DNA from 3 places in the Herbaspirillum sp. NPDC101397 genome. Region 2 is predicted to be linked to each of the others. Evidence: predicted binding sites of a transcription regulator. Region 2 holds the regulator's gene; each other region holds the start of a gene.
What was found. Region 2 encodes HrcA, which represses chaperone genes, less so after heat shock. Its sites were predicted from a motif close to TTAGCACTCNNNNNNNNNGAGTGCTAA; they were not measured.
Positions count from the first base shown of each region.

Region 1: the regulator HrcA is predicted to act here: its motif matches at 2,951-2,977, upstream of groES (co-chaperone GroES).
Region 3: the regulator HrcA is predicted to act here: its motif matches at 2,772-2,798, upstream of rpoH (RNA polymerase sigma factor RpoH).

Region 1 covers NZ_JBIWNS010000013.1:67,322-74,858, forward strand. Annotated here, with positions in the region: gene ACIROW_RS23625 (LysR family transcriptional regulator) at 1-514, shown strand, start outside; gene ACIROW_RS23630 (heme-binding protein) at 1,037-1,645, shown strand; gene ACIROW_RS23635 (DUF4437 domain-containing protein) at 1,763-2,218, shown strand; gene groES (co-chaperone GroES) at 3,099-3,389, shown strand; gene groL (chaperonin GroEL) at 3,507-5,159, shown strand; gene ACIROW_RS23650 (methylated-DNA--[protein]-cysteine S-methyltransferase) at 5,311-5,880, opposite strand; gene ACIROW_RS23655 (methionine ABC transporter ATP-binding protein) at 6,188-7,237, shown strand; gene ACIROW_RS23660 (methionine ABC transporter permease) at 7,227-7,537, shown strand, end outside.
Region 2 covers NZ_JBIWNS010000003.1:142,085-149,621, forward strand. Annotated here, with positions in the region: gene ACIROW_RS08555 (barstar family protein) at 1-111, opposite strand, end outside; gene ACIROW_RS08560 (ExbD/TolR family protein) at 114-554, opposite strand; gene ACIROW_RS08565 (MotA/TolQ/ExbB proton channel family protein) at 551-1,243, opposite strand; gene dapB (4-hydroxy-tetrahydrodipicolinate reductase) at 1,349-2,155, opposite strand; gene ACIROW_RS08575 (outer membrane protein assembly factor BamE) at 2,208-2,720, opposite strand; gene fur (ferric iron uptake transcriptional regulator) at 2,801-3,226, shown strand; gene hrcA (heat-inducible transcriptional repressor HrcA) at 3,393-4,439, opposite strand; gene ACIROW_RS08590 (HAD family hydrolase) at 4,506-5,195, opposite strand; gene ACIROW_RS08595 (NAD kinase) at 5,468-6,385, shown strand; gene recN (DNA repair protein RecN) at 6,484-7,537, shown strand, end outside.
Region 3 covers NZ_JBIWNS010000006.1:40,635-48,171, reverse strand. Annotated here, with positions in the region: gene ACIROW_RS15285 (heme A synthase) at 1-222, shown strand, start outside; gene cyoE (heme o synthase) at 227-1,120, shown strand; gene ACIROW_RS15275 (SCO family protein) at 1,120-1,716, shown strand; gene rpoH (RNA polymerase sigma factor RpoH) at 1,802-2,692, opposite strand; gene ftsX (permease-like cell division protein FtsX) at 3,006-3,929, opposite strand; gene ACIROW_RS15260 (cell division ATP-binding protein FtsE) at 3,926-4,618, opposite strand; gene ftsY (signal recognition particle-docking protein FtsY) at 4,687-5,766, opposite strand; gene ACIROW_RS15250 (M16 family metallopeptidase) at 5,940-7,349, shown strand; gene ACIROW_RS15245 (AAA family ATPase) at 7,429-7,537, shown strand, end outside.

The DNA.
Region 1 (7,537 bases), on a different contig from region 2:
CGTACACGCCGACGTGGCAATCCGTGTCGGGAATCTGCGTGACAGCAGTCTGGTCGCGACGAGGGTTGGGGCATTGCGGGTGGTGACCGTAGCCAGCCCGGCGCTTCTGGATAAATATGGCCTGCCCGAGACGCCGGAGGATTTGAACAAATTTCCTTGCGTCGTATTCGATAGTCCAAGCCTCTCTCCATGGCGTTACCGCAGTCAGGATACGGGGCAAACATACACAGTTTCCGATGTACCGCGCTTACTGGTTTCGTCGCCGGATGCCGCAGTGGATGCGGCTATCGCAGGCATCGGTGTGACCTTCATCCTTGAACACGATGTGCACGACGCGGTAAAGGCTGGGAAATTGCAATACGTCTTGCAAGATTTTGAGGTTGAGCCGATTCCGGTTCATGTGGTTTTTCTTTCCCGGGAAGCGATGCCGGCAAAGCTGCGCAGATTCATTGACTATGCTGTACCGCAACTTCGCGAGTTGCTTGCTGAATTCGGGCGCATTCCTTCTGATTGAATTCCCCCCCGATGCACACTCGACATCGCTGGTGTACCCGGACCACCGGCGACGTTTGTCCTCCTGCCGAATTGCTCCGACGCAGTTGATTCCCCTCCATTTCTTACAGACGCCGTTGCAAGCCATTTGAGCCCTAACTCGCTTAGGCACTAGTGCGTTTCCCATGGCGCGCATCAATACCCTATGGAATAGGGTGAAACACGACTATGCCTCCCGGATTTTCCATTACGGATGCGGGCGCATGCGCAGCCTTCCTTGATGCAATCAGGTGCCGCCAGTCCAAGAAAGAACGACGAGCTGCGCCCCTTTCAGATCCCCGCAATTTAATCATTTTCTGAGGAAATGATTCTCACATTTGCATGATTCTGTTTTAAATCGATTCAGAGCATGATTCATTTCAGGCAAAGCGACCAAGCGAAACAAGACGACCGATCAGCTTAGGCGATCAGGAAGAAGCGTTGTTGGTGTTTCGTGTATCGACTCTTTTGCCGCTCAAATCAACCCATGCGAGATAACTGAAATATGAAAATCATAAACAAAACTGCACGCGGCACCGGCGGCAAATCGGGCAACCGATTTGACACTGCCAGCCTGCAAGAAAAACTTGGCGTAGGGGTCGCATCGTTGACCGTTATGGTGGGACTTATCGCCCTGATCTCTCAGGCACCGGCTCAGGCACAGGTATCGGTCAGCGGCAAGACGCTGCCGTTGAGCACGGCAATTATTGCAGCGCAAACGGCGGTGGACACATGCAAGGCAAATGGCTACGACGTGACTGCGACGGTTGTCGATGTATCGGGAACGCCGCAAGTTGTTCTGCGCGGCGACCATGCGGTGATTCACACCAAGGACAGCAGCTTCCGCAAGGCCTACACGGTCGTGACGATGGGGCCGATCTTCCATGTCGATACGACCAGCGGCTATATCGGTGTTCTGTCGAAGTATCCACCTCTGCTGGCTCAGTCGCTGGCAAGCACACCCAATGTCACGGCGTTGCCTGGCGGAGTGGCATTCAAGGTGGGAGAAGAAACCATTGCCGGACTCGGTGTCGGTGGCTCGCCTGGTGGTGACAAAGACGAAGTCTGCGCCCAGGCAGGTGTGGCCAAAGTGGCCGGGCTTCTGAATAAGTAACGCGGAGTGAACTGATGGATGGGTAGGTATTTACCCTCATCAATCACGACGCCGATTGGCAATCATGATCCGTGACTGTCACGATCATTCAACATCATCTTTATATCAAACACTATCATGAACATGAAAAAAGTAATCATTGCAATGGGGCTGGCTTTCGGTGTTTCCATCGTCGCAAGCGCTGCGGACAAGAAGCCTGCGCACGAAGGCCCGTCGGTGAGCGTTCCCGCCGGCGACATCAAGTTTGTAGATACCGGCGTGAAGTCGGATGGCAAGGAGCTCAAGGCGGGTCCGGCCTATGGGAATTTGGCAAACGGACGTCACGGTACTTTCGTTCGCGCACCGGCCGGCTTCAAGAGCGCTCCGCATACACACACCGAGGACTACTATGCCGTGGTGCTGAAGGGTGTCGGCGCCAACTATCAGGCCGGTGGGAAAGCAGTTCCGCTTCCGGTAGGTTCCTACTGGTTTCAACGCGGTGAAGAGTCGCATGTGACGGAGTGCATCTCGGACACCGACTGCTTGTTCTTCCTCGTGCAACCGGGCAAATTTGACTATGTGTTGAGCAAATAGTCAACGACGCACAATTGGGCGACCACATGTCGTCACCGACCTCACAAGCGAATTCCCGGCAGATTATTTTTCTGGGAATTTTGCCTTGTGAGTATTCCTGTGCCTGTAGAATTTTTCTATCCGACTCGTCCACTTTCCATTGCCGGGCGAATGCCGCAACGCGATTGCATGTGTTTTTTTGATTTTCTCGCGAAATTGCCCCTTCCCCCACTGACCCACCTTCCAGCATCTGACGAAGGCTTCGCCCCGATCGTACGCCCCTCTGAATCCAAGGATCGCAGCGCCAAGTGGAGCTGCTATAAGGTACCGCGCTGCTTGCGTGATGAACTACGCTGAGAGTTTTAGTGCGTATTTTTCTGTAGATCCCCCGGGACGCCTATCTGCATAGGCCGGCTCACTGGCTTCAGCGCGAATGCCGCCTGACGGTGCTGCGTGAGATCCCTGAACCCCGATGATCTCTCGCAATGAGACCCGGTCACGAAGGTGCCAGAGTCGAATAATGCCTGGTAAGGCCACCTCGATCACTCCGATCTTCTGTTGACGGTCATCAGCAGAATTGTGTTCTGAACGTGGGGCAATTCTCGGTGCAAATCAACATTCTGGAAACAGGGCTATTGAGACGAGAAATTCAGAGTTAAGTGGCAAAAGTTCAGACTTAAATGAATTCCGACAGTCGTCTGGACGTATATAAATCATCCCTGCCCTTGAAAAACCCCCTTCCCACCCCTATACTTAGCACTCGTTAGGGGAGAGTGCTAACAACTCCTCCTGGCCTACCCACTTTTCCGATGTGGCACGGATTTCTTGCTGCAGGGCTTAAGTACACTTTGCAGCCGATGCCGCAATTTATTTATAACTTATTGAATTTTAAGGAGTTTTCATGAGCCTTCGTCCTTTGCACGATCGCGTTATCGTCAAGCGTCTCGACCAAGAAACCAAGACCGCATCCGGTATCGTGCTGCCTGACGCAGCAACTGAAAAGCCGGATCAAGGCGAAATCCTGGCAGTCGGCAACGGCAAGATCCTGGATGACGGCAAGGTCCGTCCGCTGGCAGTCAAGGTCGGCGACCGCGTTCTGTTCGGTAAGTACTCCGGCCAAGCCGTGAAGATCGACGGCCAGGAACTGCTGGTCATGCGTGAAGAAGACCTGTTCGCCGTCGTCGAAAAATAATCGACGTCCCCTGCCGCGGCGCGACGTAAATCGTCCTGCGCCGGCAGCGAACAAGTCTGATCAATGCTGATCAAGCTGATTCAATTGCAATAACAAACGAATTTTGGAGAATCCAACATGGCAGCAAAACAAGTAATTTTCGGCGATGACGCACGTGCAAAAATCGTCAATGGCGTCAACATCCTGGCTAACGCAGTCAAGGTAACCCTGGGTCCCAAGGGCCGTAACGTGGTTCTGGAGCGCAGCTTCGGCGCCCCAACCGTCACCAAGGACGGCGTGTCGGTTGCGAAAGAAATCGAACTGAAAGACAAGCTGGAAAACATGGGCGCGCAACTGGTTAAGGAAGTTGCCTCCAAGACTTCCGACAACGCAGGCGACGGTACTACTACCGCTACCGTGCTGGCTCAAGCGATCGTTCGCGAAGGCTTCAAGTACGTTGCAGCCGGTTTCAACCCAACCGACCTGAAGCGCGGCATCGACAAGGCTGTCACCGCCATCGTCGCTGAAGTCAAGCTGCTGGCAAAGCCAACAACGACAAGCAAGGAAATCGCACAAGTCGGTTCGATCTCGGCTAACTCGGATTCCGATATCGGCGACATCATTGCCAAGGCAATGGACAAAGTCGGCAAAGAAGGCGTCATCACCGTGGAAGACGGCAAGTCGCTGGAAAACGAACTGGACATCGTCGAAGGTATGCAATTCGACCGCGGCTACCTGTCGCCTTACTTCATCAACAACCAAGAAAAGCAAGTTGTTGCTCTGGAAAACCCATTCGTCCTGCTGTTCGACAAGAAGGTTTCGAACATCCGTGACCTGCTGCCGATCCTGGAACAAGTCGCCAAGGCCGGCCGTCCACTGCTGATCATCGCTGAAGATGTCGAAGGCGAAGCACTGGCAACGCTGGTTGTGAACAACATCCGCGGCATCCTGAAGACTGCAGCCGTCAAGGCTCCTGGCTTCGGCGACCGTCGCAAGGCAATGCTGGAAGACATCGCTATCCTGACCGGCGGCCAAGTGATCGCCGAAGAAGTCGGCCTGACCCTGGAAAAAGCCACTCTGGCTGAACTGGGCCAAGCCAAGCGTATCGAAATCGGCAAGGAAAACACCACCATCATCGACGGCAACGGCGAAGCCATCGCTATCGAAGCACGCGTCAAGCAAATCCGCGCGCAAATCGAAGAAGCGACTTCCGACTACGATCGCGAAAAGCTGCAAGAACGCGTTGCCAAGCTGGCAGGCGGCGTTGCTCTGATCAAGGTTGGCGCAGCCACCGAAGTCGAAATGAAGGAAAAGAAAGCACGCGTTGAAGATGCTCTGCACGCAACCCGCGCTGCTGTTGAAGAAGGCGTTGTGCCAGGCGGCGGCGTTGCACTGCTGCGCGCTCGCGCCAACGTCAAGAACCTGAAGGGCGACAATCCTGACCAGGAAGCCGGCATCAAGATCGTTCTGCGCGCTGTCGAAGAGCCACTGCGCCAGATCGTGTTCAACGCAGGCGACGAACCTTCGGTCGTGATCAACGCTGTCCTGGCAGGCACTGGCAACTACGGTTACAACGCTGCCAACGGCACCTACGGCGACCTGGTTGAACTGGGCGTTCTGGATCCAGCCAAGGTTACCCGTTCGGCACTGCAAAACGCCGCTTCGGTCGCCGGCCTGATCCTGACAACCGACGCACTGGTTGCAGAACTGCCGGAAGACAAGTCGGCTGGCGGTATGCCAGGCGGCATGGGTGGTATGGGCGGCATGGGCGGTATGGACGGCATGATGTAATTCGGCTGCGCCTGCATTCTCCGGAATGCGGGCGCACCGGAAAGCACGCTTTCCACGCAGCTGTACGCAACATGCAGCAAAAGAAAAGGCCTCGAGCGATCGAGGCCTTTTTTATTGTGCGCAGAGTTTGCGTCGCTGGACGATCATCAGATCAATCGGCGAACAGCAAACCCTGGTTCGGATCGGGCAGCTTGCTTCGGCGCTTTTGCGGGACCGCGGTGCCGGGCTTGTTGTGCAAGGCATGCGCGCCCTCCAGCGTGAGCAGCAGCTCCTTGGCCTTGAGTCCGCCGGCGAAGCCGGTCAGCTCGCCCGAGGCGCCGATCACGCGATGACAAGGGGCGATGATGGAGATGGGATTCTTGCCGTTGGCCGCGCCGACTGCCCGCACCGCCTTGATGTCGCCCAACTGCACCGCAATTTCGCTGTAGCTGCGGGTCTCGCCGAAGGGGATGGTCAGCAGCGCCGCCCACACCCGCTTCTGGAAATCGGTGCCGGTGAAATCGAGCTCGACTTCAAACTGTTTGCGCTTGCCGGCGAAGTACTCGTTGAGCTGGCGTTCGGTCTCGCGCAAGACCGGGCTGTCCGGGTCCGGGCTCATCTCGCCCAGCCGTACCCGCGTGGGCTTGTCGTTTTCCCACAGGATCGCCGCCAGTCGCTCGCCACGGCCGACCAGGGTCAGCTCGCCGACGGGCGACTTCATGGTTGTATAGACATATGCCATCGATGGTTTCCTTCCGGGTCGGGACGGCTATCTTAGTCGCATTGGCACAAACATGCAGGCGGGTCTTGGTAAATGATCAAAATTGAAATTGCAGGCATGAGCCGATCCTCTTTCTTCTTTGCAATTCGCGCCAAAAAGCGCTTGGTTATGCCTTTTTCTCATTAGGGAATATGCAAAATGTAGTTCCGCCTGCAACGAAATCCTCATAAAATCACGGCTCTATATAAAAATATCGGCAGCAGGCTGGTTATTTAGCCGCCCTGCTGCCTTTTTCATGAAGCAACAATTCAGCAACATCGAAAGTAATATGATCGAAATACAGGGGGTCACCCAACGCTTCCCCAACGGCGGCGGCACGGTCGATGCGGTACGCAACGTCGACCTGTCCATCCGCAAGGGCGAAGTCTTCGGCATCATCGGCCGCAGCGGCGCCGGCAAGAGCACGCTGGTGCGCACCATCAACCTGCTCAATCGTCCGACCGAGGGCAAGATCATCCTCGACGGCAAGGACATGACCACGCTGTCGGCCGACGATCTGCGCGATGCGCGTCGCCACATCGGGATGATTTTCCAGCACTTCAACCTGCTGTCGTCGCGCACGGTGTACAACAACATCGCGCTGCCGCTGGAACTGGCCGGCCTGTCCAAGGCAGAGATCGCCAAGAAAGTTGAGCCGCTGCTGGAACTGGTCGGCCTGACCGCCCTGAAGGATCGCTATCCGGCGCAAATTTCCGGCGGTCAGAAACAGCGCGTCGGCATCGCCCGCGCGCTCGCCAACGATCCCAAGGTGTTGCTGTCGGACGAAGCAACCTCGGCGCTCGATCCGGAAACCACGCGCTCGATTCTCGAGCTGCTGCGCAAGATCAACAAGGAACTGGGCCTGACCATCGTCCTCATCACTCACCAGATGGAAGTCATCAAGGTGATCTGCGATCGCGTCGCCGTGATGGAAGCCGGCGAAGTCATCGAACAGGGTGAAGTGCTGGACGTGTTCCGCGAACCGAAACATGAAGTCACGCGCGCCCTGATCGGCGACGTCATCGCCCACGAACTGCCCAAGGGCGTGCTGGAGCGCCTGCGCGCGCGCCTGGCCAATACCGAGGCCGGCGCGGGTACCGACCATCTGTTCCGTTTCGCCTTCACCGGCTCGGGCGTGGACCAGCCGCATCTGTCGGAAGCGGTGCGCCGTTTCAACCTGGACTTCAATATCCTGCACGGCCAGATCGACGAGATCCAGGGCCAGGCCTTCGGTTCGCTGGCGATCCTCGCCAACGGCACCGCCGAGAACATTACCAATGCAATGGATTACCTGCGTGCGCAAGGCGTCGTGGTAGAGGAGCTGAACCATGTCATCTGAACTGATTGATCTCTTCATCAGCTCGTTCGGCGAAACGCTGATGATGGTCGGCATCTCCGGCCTGCTCGGCGCCGTCTTCGGCGTGCCGCTGGGCATCGCGCTGCACCTGACCGAACGCAAGGGCATCCTGCCCAACGTCGCGTTCAACCGCATCGCCGGCCTGCTGGTCAACGCCGTGCGCTCGACGCCGTTCATCATTCTGCTGGTGGCCGTGATTCCATTCACGCGCTTCTTCGTCGGCACCTCGATCGGCACTGCTGCCGCGATCGTGCCGCTGACCATCGCGTCGGCGCCGTTCAT
Region 2 (7,537 bases):
GGCGTTCATGTTGCTGCCGTAAAAATCCGGGAAGCCGAACACACTTGCGCATTGGCGGTGGAAACTGTCCCAGTCGGTGATGAGTTCGCCGTTCAGGCGTGCTGTTGCCATGATTACTTCTTCTCTGTACTGGTTGTATCTGGTTTTGGATCGGTTACAAAACCGAGCTTGTTCACACCGTTGTTCTGCGCCGCCGACATCACGTCTGCAATCACTTCATAACGGGTCGCCTTGTCGGCGCGCAGCTGCACTTCCGGCTGCGGCTGCTTGCCTGCGGCCTCGGCCATGCGCCGCGTCAATTCTTCCAGCGTGACCGGCTGGTCCTGCCAATACAGCTTGCCGGCGGCGTCGATGGCGACGCTGACGGTTTGTGGTTTTTCCGGCGCCGGCGCCGATTTCGCGGTCGGCAGATCGAGCTGCAGCGAATGCGTAAACAGCGGCGCCGAGAGGATGAAGATCACCAGCAGCACCAGCATCACGTCGACCATCGGCGTGACGTTGATCTCGGCCATCGGGCCGGCCTGGTGGTTGTCGTTGAAGCCGCCGAAACTCATGCTTCCCCCTTGCCGACGCGTTCGCCGGTGGTGAGGTAGGCGTGCAGGTCGTGTGCGAAGCCGTCGAGTTCAGCCAGCGTCAGCCGGTTGATGCGTGTGAAGGCGTTGTAGGCCAGCACGGCGGGAATCGCCACCACCAGCCCCAGCGCAGTCATGATCAGCGCTTCGCCGACCGGACCGGCGACCTTGTCGATCTGCACCGTGCCGCTGGCCGAGACCGCCGCCAGCGCGTGGTAGATGCCCCAGACGGTGCCGAACAGGCCGACGAACGGCGCAGTCGAACCGACCGAAGCCAGCAGCGTCAGGCCACGCTCCAGCCGCGCCGAGACACGGTTGATTTCACGCCGCAGCGTGCGCGTGATCAGTTCGCCTGGATCGGTGGCGGCATTGAGGGAGGGAGTGCTTTGTTTGGACGAGATGCCCGCGGCTTCGGAGGATCGTTGCACCAGCGGAGTAAAAATTTCTTCGCTGTCGACAGTGCGCATGACGGCAATGGCGTCGGTCAGCGTGGGCGCTTTCCAGAAACCGTCGAGGGCATTGCTGCCGCGCCGGATGCGCCACGAACTCCAGGTCTTGGAAAGAATGTAGTACCAGCTGGCGACGGACATCAGCAGCAGGACATACGCGACAGCGTGCGAAACGGCATCGCCTTGCGCCCAGTAATGAGCGAATCCAACGGTTTGTTCCATATCGTGTTCTCTTGGTTGGAAGCAGAAAGAATAAATGGCAATCCGTTGGAGCGCGCATCCGCAAAAAGATTCGCTGCATCCGTTGCCAGATGCAGCGATGGATGCTTACTTCAGTCCGAGCACGTCCTGCATGTCGTACAGGCCGGTCTTCTTGTCGGCCAGGAAACGTGCGGCGCGCAGGCTGCCGTGGGCGTAGGTGACGCGGCTCGAGGATTTATGCGTGATTTCGATGCGCTCGCCGATGCCGGCAAACAGCACGGTGTGGTCGCCGACGATGTCGCCGCCACGGATGGCGGAGAAGCCGATCGACGACGGGTCGCGCTCGCCGGTGATGCCTTCGCGGGCGTAGACGGCGACGTCGTCGAGCTTGACGCCGATGGCGTCGGCGATGACTTCACCCATTTTCAGGGCGGTGCCGGACGGCGCGTCGACCTTGTGGCGATGATGCGCTTCGATGATTTCGATGTCGTAGCCGTGCGAGAAGCTCTTGGCGGCCATTTCCAGCAGCTTGAGCGTGACGTTGACGCCGATGCTCATGTTGGGAGCGAGCATGATGGCGGTCTTTTCCGCGGCGACGGCGATGGCGCTCTTGGCGTCCTGTTCCAGGCCGGTGGTGCCGATGACCATCTTGACGCCATGCGCGGCGCAGTATTCGGCGTGCTTCAGAGTGCCTTCGGGACGTGTGAAGTCGATCAGGACATCGGCGTTGGCAAGGCCTTTGGCCAGGTCGGATTCAATCGCGACGTTGGCGGGTTTGCCGAGGAACGATGCGGCGTCGCTGCCGATGCTGGGCGAACCCGGCACGTCCAGGGCGCCGGCCAACACCATGTCGTCGGCGTTTTGGATGGCTTCGATCAGCATGCGGCCCATACGGCCGGATGCGCCGGCGACGGCGATTTTCAATACGCTCATAATGCTTTTGCTTGTAGTTGCGAGTATTGCCAGAACTTGCGTGGTGGCGTGGTTACTTGGCGGAGGACGGCGGCGTCGTGTTGGTCGGCGCGTCCGACAGTTCCGGCATGGCGCCCTTCTTGGAACCGGCGATCAGGGACAGATATTCCTGCTCGGTGGGCAGGTCGTTGCCGCCTTCGTAGCGTTCCATCAGGTTGTCCTTGAAGAACACCGATACGCGGCTGCTCATCAGTTCGCCGTTGCCCTTGGCCAGGCGGAATTCATAATCCCAGCGGTCCGAGTGGAACATGTCGGCCAGCAGCGGCGTGCCGAGCACGAAGCGCACTTGCTCGCGGGTCATGCCCGGCTTCAGTTGCGCGACCATCTCCTTGGAGACGAAGTTGCCTTGCTGGATATCGATGCGATAAGGCTTGAGGAAGCCGAACAGGCTGCTGCTCTTCGAAACCTGCACGCCGGTCGCGTCGGGCGCTGCTGCGCCTTCCACCGGTTTTTTGGATGCACAGCCGGACAGCAGGGTGCTCAGGGCGATCAGCGCCAGAGCGGTAGTACGGTAGGAAGGCAACATTCGCATAAAGATTTCAATTGGTTGAGCAATTGTGCTAAAACGCTATATGATAAAGCAGATAACCCGATTTTTACTGAAACATGCCTAATAATCCATCCGAACTGAAAGCCAGCGGCCTCAAGGCTACTTTGCCGCGTCTGAAAATCCTGGAAATCTTCCAAAACACCGAGGTGCGTCACCTCAGTGCGGAAGACGTCTACAAAATGCTGCTGGCGGACAATCTGGATGTCGGCCTGGCCACGGTCTACCGCGTGCTCACGCAGTTCGAGCAAGCCGGCCTGCTGCAGCGCAATCACTTTGAAACCGGCAAGGCCGTGTTCGAGCTCAACGAAGGCTCGCACCATGACCATCTGGTTTGCCTGGATTGCGGCAAGGTCGAAGAATTCTTCGACGCCGAAATCGAGAAGCGTCAGCTCAAGATTGCCCAAGAGCACGGTTTCGAGATCGCCGACCATGCGCTGGCCTTGTACGGCCATTGCAAGGATTGCCGCAAAACAAAGAAATAAGCATCCATCCCGGCCGGATTCAATCCGGACCCTGTTTGCAAAAAAGCCATCCCGCTGTCGCCGGATGGCTTTTTTATTGCCGCTGCGATGATGAGGGCCGGCGCTGTAAAGAAGGGTAAGCGATGTGCAACAGTTGGCCGCAGCTGCCAGTCCTGTTTGGCCCGGCTCAGCTGTTGTTGCCGCTGAGCGCGCTCGACAGCAGCTTGGCGGTGATATCGACGATCGGGATCACGCGTTCGTACGCCATGCGCGTCGGACCGATCACGCCCAGCGTGCCGACGATCTTGCCGTTGACTTCATACGGCGCGGTGACGATGCTCATGTCGTCCATCGGCACCAGTTGCGATTCGCCGCCGATGAAGATCTGCACGCCGGTGGCTTTGCTCGATACGTCCAGCAACTGCATCAGGCTGGTCTTCTGTTCGAACATGTCGAACAGTTTGCGCAGCGAGGTCATGTTCGACGACAGGTCGGAGACGCTCAGCAGATTGCGCTCACCTGAAATCACCACGTTGTCGGATTCGTCCGCCATGGCATCGCTGCCAGCTTCGACGGCGGCCTGCATCAGGCTGGTCATGTCGTCGCGCAGCTGGCGCAGTTCGTTTTGCAGGCGCAGGCGGACTTCGTCGAAGCCGAGACCGCCGTAGTGTTGGTTGATGTAATTGGCCGCCTGCACCAGTTGCGAAGGCGTGTAGTCGACCTCCGTCAGCAGCAGGCGATTCTGCACGTCGCCGCCGGGACCGACGATGACCAGCAGGATGCGCTTTTCGGACAGGCGCAGGAATTCGATCTGCTTGAAGATCGATTCGCGCTTCGGCGTCATCACCACGCCGGCAAATTGCGACAGCGACGACAGCACCTGCGCCGCATTGGAAATGATCTTTTGCGGCGAGTTGATCTGTGAGCGCGATTGCAGTTTGGTTCCCAGCGCCGCTTCATCGAAAGCGCCAAGGGCATCGGTCGATTCGATCGTCAGCAGCGTGTCGACGAACACGCGGTAACCGCGTGGCGTCGGAATGCGTCCGGCGGAGGTGTGCGGACTGGCGACGAAGCCCATTTCCTCGAGGTCGGCCATGACGTTGCGGATGGTCGCCGGCGACAGTTCCAGTCCCGAAATCTTGGAGAGCGCGCGCGAGCCGACCGGCTGGCCGTCGGCGATGTACCGTTCGACCAGGGCCTTGAGCAGGGTTTGAGCGCGATTATCTAGTTGCATGTCTTCATTCTAACGAGGCGGGGCCAAGCGTGCCAACATCCCGCCATATATATCTGTCCCTGCACACTATGACGCCAGCCAGTGCGCCAGTTCGTTCAGATCGGTGCATACCGCATCGGGCCGGACGTGATCCGGCAACGCGCGTTGGAAACGGTTCATCCAGACGGCGCGCAAGCCGGCTTGCTGGGCGCCAAGCACGTCCAGCGTGAGGTCGTCGCCGACGTAGACGGTGTGTTCCGGCGCCACGCCGAGCGCCGTACAGGCGGCGTGGAAGATGGCCGGATCGGGTTTGGCGGTGCCGAATTGGTGGGCAGCGATGGAGATTTCAAAATGCTCGGCCAGGCCGATGCGCGCCAGATCGGCGAATCCGTTGGACACGGTGCCCAGTTTCAGGCGCGGCTTCAGCTGCTGCAGAGCGGGGACGACGTCGTCAAAGGGCGTAACGGCATTACGGCCGGTGGTGAAAATTTCCATGGCGGGGTCGGCCAGCGCCGGGTCTTCGCCATGCTCGGCCAGCACCGCCGTCAGCGCCGCATGGCGCAACGCCCACAGGTTGATCTTGTAGGCCGGATCGGTCTGCGCCAACAGCTGCCGACGCGCGCGCAGGCTGAGAATGCTCTCGCGTTGCACCACGCCCGGCGCATGCTGGGTCAGCCATTCGTACAGCCGGGTTTCGGCAAGATGCAGCACCGGCTCGATCGCCCACAGCGTATCGTCGAGGTCGAACAGGACTGCCTGGATGTTGGTTTTGTTCATGAAATCGGTTCAGAGTAGTCTGGGGCCTGTTAACAATGAATTTGCGAGGTGCGTTTCAGCCAGCAGTGTGCTGGCAAGCCATGCAACGCGGCCGGTGCACTGCCTGGCTGAAACCCTCCGGGAACGGCTGCAGGCGTCGCCTGCCGTTGTTGCCGCTCCTTGCCATAGCACCGCTATGTCGCGTCGCTGCGCCTGGGCAGTCAACGCCTGCCGTGTGTTCGCACTCGTAAATTCATTGTTAACAGGCCCCGAATTATGCTTTAATCCGCAGCATGTGGCCCATCAAATTACCCGTGCAGGCGGCAACGCCTAAAACCATCGCAATCGTCGGCAAATATCATGCCGCCGGCATCGCGCAGTCCCTTTCCGACATCGCCGCCTTCCTGGAGGCGCATGGTCACACCATCGTGTTCGAAGCCGAGACCGCGCAGAACATCGCGCTGGAAGGCTATGACGCCATGTCGCCGGAACAGATCGGCCAGTTCGCCGACGCCGCCATCGTGGTCGGCGGCGACGGCACCATGCTCGGCATCGCACGCCAGCTGGCGCCGTTCAATGTGCCGCTGATCGGGATCAATCAGGGGCGGTTGGGGTTCATGACGGATATTTCGCTAGACCGCATGATACCGGTATTGGCCGACATGCTGGACGGCAAGGTCGACGTCGAGACCCGTTCGCTGCTCGAAGCCACGGTATTCCGCGACGGCGAGCAGATTTTCAATGCGCTTGCGTTCAATGACGTGGTGGTCGCGCGCGGCGCCTCGTCCGGCATGGTCGAACTGACCGTGGAAGTGGACGGTCGCTTCATGTACAACCAGCGCTCCGACGGCCTGATCGTGGCCACGCCGACCGGCTCGACCGCGTACGCCTTGTCGGCCGGCGGACCGATCCTGCATCCGAGCCTGCACGGCATCGTGCTGGTGCCGATTGCGCCGCATGCCCTGTCGAACCGTCCGATCGTGATTCCGGATTCCTGCGAGATTTCGATCCAGGTCGTCAACGGCCGCGACATCAGCGCCAACTTCGACATGCAGTCGCTGACCAGCCTGTCGCACGGCGATCGCATCGTGATCCGGCGCTCGGCGCACAAGATCACCTTCCTGCATCCGGAAGGCTGGAGCTACTACGACACCTTGCGGCAAAAGCTGCACTGGAACGAATACCCATCGGTTGAAGGCCGCCTGCAATAAGCCCACGCTCAGTAGAATAGGCGACAATAAGCGCCTCGGGCGTCTTCTCATCAGGAAAGACGCCGCCGATATTGATAAAACACCAATTTCACCATCCCATGCTGCGTACCCTCTCGATTCGTGATTTCGTTATCGTCGATGCCATCGAACTTGAGTTCGCTCCCGGATTTTCCGTCTTCACCGGCGAAACCGGCGCCGGCAAATCCATCCTGATCGACGCTCTGGCGCTGGCATTGGGCGGTCGTGGCGATGCCAGCGTGGTGCGCGAAGGCGCGGCCAAGGCCGACATCACGGCCGATTTCAGCGCCGGCCCCGATGTTGCCGCCTGGCTTGAAGCGCATGAGTTTTCGGAAGAGGATGGCGGCGTGCTGCTGCGCCGAGTGATCGACAACGCCGGTCGCTCCAAAGCCTTCATCAACGGTATCGCCGCCACCGCGACGCAATTGCGCGAACTCGGCGAACTACTGGTCGACATCCACGGCCAGCATGCGCATCAGTCGCTGCTCAAGGCCGACGCGCAGCGCCAGTTGCTGGACAGCCAGGCAGGCTTGCTGGACGAGGCCAAAGCCGTCGCCGCCGCTTACAAGACGTGGCGCGCCCTGGCGAAACAGCGTGAAGAATTCGAAGTCAACGCCAAGAATGTCCTGCTCGAGCGCGAACGCCTCGAATGGCAGGTCAGCGAGCTTGAAAAGCTGGCCGTCAAGCCGGGCGAGTGGAGCGATATCAGCAACGAACACAGTCGCCTGTCGCATGCCGCCAGCTTGATCGATGGCGCGCAGGAAGCGTTGAATGCGATCTCCGAATCGGAGTCGCCGATCCTGTCGCAACTGTCGTCGCTGACGCAGAAGCTGGGCAAGCTGACCGACGTCGACGCCGCGCTCAAGCCGGTCATGGATGCGCTGGAGCCGGCGCAAATCCAGTTGCAGGAAGCGGTCTATGCGCTCAACGATTACCTGGGCCGGGTTGAGCTCGATCCGGCGCGTTTGCGGCAGGTGGATGGGCGGATGGAAGCAATCCACTCCACTGCGCGCAAATTCCGCGTGGCGCCGGACGACTTGCCGCAGGAGCACGCCAAGCTGGCGGAAGAATTGAAGCAACTGGCCGATGCCAGCGACCTTGACGCCTTGCGCGCGCAAGAAGCAAAACTACAGG
Region 3 (7,537 bases), on a different contig from region 2:
AAGGACGGCGGCCTGCGCAAGACCGGGCGCGGGCTGCTGATCGTAATCGCGCTGCAGCTGGTCACCGGCCTGGCGACGATTTACCTGAACTGGCCGCTGGCCATTGCCGTCGTGCACAACGGCGGTGCGGCGCTGCTGCTGCTTTTGCTGGTCATGTTAAACTACAAGACCAGACACGCCCCTGCCGTCGAGGCCGCACGCGCCGTTCCCGCACCGTTTTGAAGACATGACCACATTGACCGCACAACCCAATCGCATCGCCCAGTACTGGGCCTTGACCAAGCCGCGTGTGACGCAGCTTGCGGTATTTTGCGCCGTCATCGGCATGTTCCTGGCGACGCCGGAATTGCCTGACTGGCGCAAGGTCGTGTTCGCCACCGTCGGCATCTGGCTGCTGGCCGGCGCCGCTTTCGCCATCAACTGCCTGGTCGAACGCGAAATCGATTCGCGCATGGCGCGCACCGCACGCCGTCCGATGGCGCGCGGCGAAATCACCGTGCCGCAGACGCTGATGTTTTCCGGCGTAATCGGCGGCATGGGCATGTGGGTGCTGTACGCACTGGTCAATCCGCTGACCATGTGGCTGACGCTGGCGACCTTCGTCGGCTACGCCATTATCTACACCATCATCCTTAAACCATCCACGCCGCAGAACATCGTCATCGGCGGCCTGTCGGGCGCGATGCCGCCGGCGCTGGGCTGGGCTGCGATCGCCAACGACGTGCCGATGCAAGCCTGGATCCTGGTGCTGATCATCTTCATCTGGACGCCGCCGCACTTCTGGGCGCTGGCGATGTACCGCCGCGACGACTACGCCAAATCCGGCCTGCCGATGCTGCCGATCACGCACGGCATGAAGCTGACGCAATTCCATATCCTGCTCTACACGATTGCGCTGATCGCCACCACCATGCTGCCGTTCGCGGTCGGCATGAGCGGGCTGATCTATCTGGGTACGGCGATTGTGCTGGGATTGATTTTCTTCCATTACGCCTGGCAGATCTATCGCCACTACACCGATCTGATTGCACGCAAGGCCTTCACGTTTTCGATCATTTACCTGTCGATTCTGTTCGCCGCGCTGCTGGTCGACCATTACCTGCTGTTCAGGACTTTCTGATGAAACGTTTGCTGTCTTTCCTGCCGGCCGTGCTGCTGGCCCTCGGCGTACTGTCGCTGGCCGCCTGCCAGCAGAACCCCGCCGAGAAATTTGTCAACACCGACGTCACCGGGCTGGAATACGCCAAGGACTTCGCATTGACCGACCACAACGGCAAGCCGCGCACGCTGGCCGATTTCAAGGGCAAGGCGGTGGTGATGTTCTTCGGCTATACGCAATGCCCGGACGTCTGCCCGACTACCATGGCCGAAATGGCGAACGTGATGAAGGAACTCGGCCCGCAAGCCGACAAGGTGCAGGTGTTGTTCGTGACCGTCGATCCGGCGCGCGATACGCCGCAGATCCTGTCGCAATATGTGCCGGCCTTCGACAAGCGCTTCCTGGGTCTTTACGGCGACGAAGCCGCGACCGCCAAAGTGGCCAAGGAATTCAAGGTGTTCTACCAGAAGGTGCCGGGCAAGACTGCGGGCAGCTATACGATGGACCACACCGCCGGCAGTTACGTGTTCGATCCGCAGGGGCATATTCGTCTGTTTGTGCGGCACGGCCAGGGCGCCGAGCCCATCGTGCATGACCTGAAATTGCTGCTGTCCTGAACGGACTCTGCGGACAAAAGAAAAGGCGCTCAATTGAGCGCCTTTTTCATTGCTGCCGGGTTTGCTTGTTGGGTTTGCCTGATTCTCAGGCAAAAGCCTGCAGCGAACCCTTCATCTTCTTCAACGCCACCGCTTCGATCTGGCGGATACGCTCGGCGGACACGCCGAATTCGTCAGCCAGTTCGTGCAATGTCGCGCCGCTGCCGTCGTCATTGGCCAGCCAACGAGCTTCCACGATACGGCGCGAACGGTCGTCGAGCTTGCTCAGCGCAGCTTCCAGGCCTTCCGACTGCAGACGGTCGTATTGCTTGGCTTCCATCACGCGAGTCGGCTCATTGTTGTCCGAAGACAGATAGGCGATTGGTGCAAACTTGTCGTCTTCATCGTCAGTCGGCGCTTCCAGCGCAACATCGCGGCCGGACAGGCGGGTTTCCATCTCGATGACTTCTTCGCGCTTGACGTCCAGCGTCTTGGCCAAGGCGTCGACTTGCGCCGGCGTCATGGCGTCCAGGCCGGTCTTGTGGCTGCGCAGGTTGAAGAACAGCTTGCGCTGCGCCTTGGTCGTCGCAACCTTGACCAGACGCCAGTTCTTCAGAATGTACTCGTGCATCTCGGCTTTGATCCAGTGCATCGCGTACGACACGAGACGCACATTTTGATCGGGGTCGAAGCGCTTGACCGCCTTCATCAGGCCGATATTGCCTTCCTGGATCAGGTCGGCATGCGGCAGGCCGTAGCCCAGATAACCGCGGGCGATCGACACCACCAGACGCAAATGGGACAGCACCATCTTTTGAGCGGCGCCGAGGTCATTCTGGTCGCGCAAGGCGCGGGCCAGTGAAATTTCTTCAGCTTGCGTCAGCATCGGCAGACGATTGACGGCCGAAATATAGGCGTCAATGTTGCCCAGGCTGCCGGAGAAGCCGAGCGCAAGCGCATTGGTCTCGACGGGCATGAGTGCAGTAGCTGATTTCATTGATTCTCCTTGGTTCCTGTGAGGAAGCGATGCGTAAATTGGCAATTGCCTTAAAGCCGCACTATTTCTATCAACTATTCTAGCACTCCTCAATTGAGAGTGCTAATAACGAATCTGGAAGAAAGAAATAGCTAATTTCTATGGCAGTTTTTTTGCCAATTGGCATTTCATCGCAAGAATTAGAGGGAAATTGGGGATCAAAGTTGCTTGTTTCAAGCACAAACCTGTAACAAATTTTGCAGGGCAACATTAAAAAATGGCAACAATTCCATCAAAGGAGTTGTTGCCATTTCAAGCAGAAATTAGGGGGGATTCAGGCCAGCCGAGACAGGTGCCGTTTGACCGACAGCATGGCGCCGATCAGGCCGAGCAGGGCGCTGACGCCAAGCAGGAAGCCGATGGCCTCGATACTCGGCGGCGCCAGGCGGAATTCGGAAGCGTACAGCCGGGCGAAGTCGGTGATCGCCAAGTTGAGCGGCTGCAATGCCAGCACCACCAGGCCCAGCGCCAACCCGCCCGCGCATACGCCGAGCAGGGCGCCGGTGTAATAAAACGGTCGGTGGATGAAGGCGTTGGTAGCACCCAGCAGGCGCGAAACTTCGATTTCCTCGTATTGCGTCATAACCTGCAGGCGGATGGTGTTGAACACCACGGCCACCACCACCGCGCCCAGCGTGATGCCCAGGAACAGCAGCACCAGCCGCAAGATGCGCAGCAGCGCTGCCAGCCGCTTGACCCAGGCCGAATCGATCTGCACCGTGTCGACGCCCGGCATGGCCTTGAGTTTTTGCGCGATGTCGTCGACGCGGGTGGCGTCCATGGCGTCCTGGAAGCCAGACATCTTCAGCACATAGCTGTCAGGCAGGGGATTGGCGCCCAGCGTTGCCAGCACGTCGTTGAGGCCGGTCTTGCTCTTGAGCGAGTCGAAGGCCTTCTCGCGCGGCGTGAAATCGACACGCGCGGCGCTGCCGCTGTCGGCCAGCACGGCGCGGATGTTGCCGGCCAGCGCGGTGGCCTTGTCGCGCGAGAGGTCCATTTTCAGGAAGATGCTGATCTCGGGCTCGACCGCGAGCTGTTCCGAGACCGGGCGCACGTTTTCAAGCACGGTCAGGCCGGCGAACGGCAGCGCCAGCGCGATCGACACTACCAGTACGTTGAGGACGAAGTTGCCGGGCGAGCGCAGCAGGTGATGGAAGGCGTCGGCGAAGGCGAAGAAATGTTGGCGCAGCCAGTTCATTGCGAAATCTCCACCGGGTTGCTGACGCCGTTGTGCCAGCCGTCGACGATGCGGCCGCGGTCAAGATAGATGATGCGGTCCGCGCCGGTTAGGTATTGCTCGTCATGGGTCGAGATCAGGCAGGTCACGCCGACGCCGTGAAAAGACTTCAGTGCAGCCAGCACCTTGTTGGCGTTGTCGCGGTCGAGATTGGCGGTCGGTTCGTCGGCCAGGATGATCTGCGGGCGGTTGACGATGGCGCGCGCAATCGCCACGCGCTGCTGTTCGCCGCCGGACAGTTCCTGCGGGCCGGAAGTCGCCTTGTCGAGCAGATCGACCTTGTCCAGCGCGGCGCGGGCGCGTTTTTCAGCATCCGAACGCGCTGCGCCGGTGACGATCAGCGGCAGCATCACATTAGCTAGGATGCTGCGATCCTGCAGCAGGCGTTGTTGCTGAAAAATCAGGCCAAGGTTGCGGCGCAGGTAAGGCATGCCGGAAGGCTTGATGGTGTTGATGCTCTGGCCGTTGACAGTGAGCGTGCCGGCGCTTGGGCGCTCCATCGCGGCGATCATCTTGAGCAGGGTCGACTTGCCGGCGCCGGACGGACCGGCCAGGAACAGCAGCTCGCCCTTCTGGACCGAGAGCGTGATGTCGCGCAGCGCAAAGACGTCGCGCGAATATTGTTTGGAGACCTTGGCGAATTCGATCATCGTCGGTGATGGATTTGTTTTTCTTGGGCGCGGTTCAAATTGGTTTTCAGCTTATTTTCAGCTTATTTTCAGCTTAGCAAGGCATCCACGAATTCTTCGGCGTCGAAGGCTTGCAGGTCGTCGATCGACTCGCCCACGCCGATGAAATACAGCGGTATCGGACGGGTCTTGGCGATCGCCGCCAGAATGCCACCCTTGGCGGTGCCGTCCAGCTTGGTCACGACCAGGCCGGTCAGGCCCAGCGCGTCGTCGAAGGCCTTGACCTGCGCCAGCGCATTTTGGCCGGTATTGCCGTCGATGACCAGCAGTACTTCATGCGGCGCGGTGTCCATGGCCTTGCCGATGACGCGCTTGATCTTCTTGAGCTCGTCCATCAGGTGCAACTGAGTCGGCAGGCGGCCTGCTGTGTCGACCATGACGACGTTGGTGCTGCGCGCCGTGGCCGAATGCACGGCATCGTAGGCCACCGCCGCCGGATCGCCCGATTCCTGCGAAATCACGGTAATGTTGTTGCGCTCGCCCCAGATCGTCAGTTGCTCGCGGGCGGCGGCGCGGAAGGTGTCGCCGGCGGCCAGCAGCACCGATTGGTCATGCGCCTGCAAATGCTTGGCCAGCTTGCCGATGGTGGTGGTCTTGCCGGCGCCGTTCACGCCCGCGATCATCATCACCAGCGGCTGATGGCGGCCCAGCACCAGCGGCTTCTGCAGCGGGCGGAGCATCTCGATGAGCAGTGCGCGCAAGGCCTGGCGTACCTGGTCGGCTTCGGTCAGCTTTTCGTCCCGGACTTTTTTCTTGAGCGCATCGAGCAGGAACTGGGTCGCGTCGACGCCGGCGTCCGACACCAGCAGGGCCGATTCCAGTTCTTCATACAGCTCGTCGCCGATTTTGGCGCCGACGAACAGGGTGGTCAGGTTGCTGGAGGTCTTGGAGAGACCGCTTTTCAGGCGCGCCAGCCAGGAACGTTTGGCCTCGACCGACGGCGGCGCAGCTTCGACGATCTCTTCGGCTGCCGGAGCAATTGCAGAAGAAATTGCGGGAGTAGCCGCAGGGATTGCAGAAGGCGCAGCCGGGACGGGCGCGGCCTGAGGAGCTGCTTCTTTGGCAACGGCGGGTTCAGGCTGGGTTTTTTTCTTGAAGAAACTAAACATCGGATGCTGGGCTGGCTCTGTCGAAAGTGGCTGCGGTGTCTGATGGAGGGCGTTTCCGGCCGTTTCCAGGCGGGAAATCGCAATGAACAAGGTACAATTGGCCAGCCTCATGCCCGGATACTGCCGTCCGGGCGGTCCTTGGCCAGCCCCCGCATTCTATCAGAGCACAGCGCATGAAATTGAAGATCAGAGCAATCCTGTCGACCGGTTTGGTGTTTGCGTCCCTGGCGGTCCAGGCCCAGTCTTCCGGTCCGGCGACGGCTCAGGCGTCCACGCAGGCAGCTGCGCAGGCAACTGAATTCACGCTTAAAAACGGCATGAAAATCATCGTCAAGGAAGATCACCGCGCGCCCACGGCCGTCCAGATGGTCTGGTACAAGGTCGGTGCTATCGACGAGATCAACGGCACCACCGGCATCGCCCACGCGCTGGAACACATGATGTTCAAGGGCACAAGGAAGCACAAGGTCGGCGAGTTCAGCCGCCTGGTCGCCGAACTCGGCGGCCGCGAAAACGCCTTCACCAACCGCGACTACACCGCCTACTTTCAACAGGTCGGGCACGACAGCCTGGAAGCGGTGATGGCGCTGGAAGCCGACCGCATGCGCAACCTGCAGTTCGACCAGAACGAATTCGCCAAAGAAATCCGCGTCGTCATGGAAGAGCGCCGCTGGCGCACCGACGACCAGCCGCAAGGCCTGATGAACGAAGCGCTGCACGCGGCCGCCTTCGTGGCCCATCCCTATCATCATCCGGTGGTCGGCTGGATGGACGACCTGCAGCACATGACTATCCGCGACATCGAGGACTGGTATCGCCGCTGGTATGCGCCCAATAACGCAACGCTGGTGGTTAGCGGCGACGTCAGCGCGCAGAAGGTGGCGGCGCTGGCGGAAAAATACTTCGGCCCGATTCCGTCCAAGAGCATCGTGCGCGGCAAGCCGCAGAACGAACCCGAACAACACGGCCTGCGCCGCGTAACCGTCAAGGCGCCGGCGGAAAATCCCTACGTCATCCTGGCGTTCAAGGTGCCCACGCTGCGTGAAGTCGAAAAAGACCAGGACGTCTATGCCCTCGACGTACTGTCGGCGGTGCTCGACGGCTACGACAACGCGCGCCTGAACGACAAGCTGGTGCGCACCGATAAGGTCGCCAACAGCGTCGGCGCCAGCTACGACGACATCACGCGCGGCCCGACCTTGTTCACGCTGGAAGGAAGCCCCGCCTCCGGCACCAGCACTGCGCAACTGGAAACCCTGCTGCGCGCCGAAGTCGAGCGCATCGCCCGCGACGGCGTCTCGGAACAGGAATTGCAGCGCGTCAAGACGCAGCTGATCGCCTCGCAGGTCTACAAGCGCGACTCCATTTTTGGCCAGGCCATGGAAATCGGCGTGATGGAAATGTCCGGCCTGTCGCACAAGAACATCGACCGCATCGTCGAGCGGCTCAAGTCGGTCACGCCACAGCAGGTGCAGGCGGTGGCGCAGAAGTATTTCAGCGACGACAAGCTGACTGTGGCGACGCTGGAACCCTTGCCGCTGTCCGGCAAGAAGGCCGGTCCGCCGCCGGGACCGCTGCGCTGAGCTCAGTTTGGCTGACTGCAAGACACGAACCCCCTGATTTGCCGATTGATCTTCAGTTGTACTCTCACGGAGGAATAGCATGCCAGTGATCGTCGTTGCGAACCCCAAAGGCGGCGTAGGTAAAAGCACTCTCTCGACCAACCTCGCCGGCTACTTCGCCAGCCGCGGCCACGGCGTGCTGCTGGGCG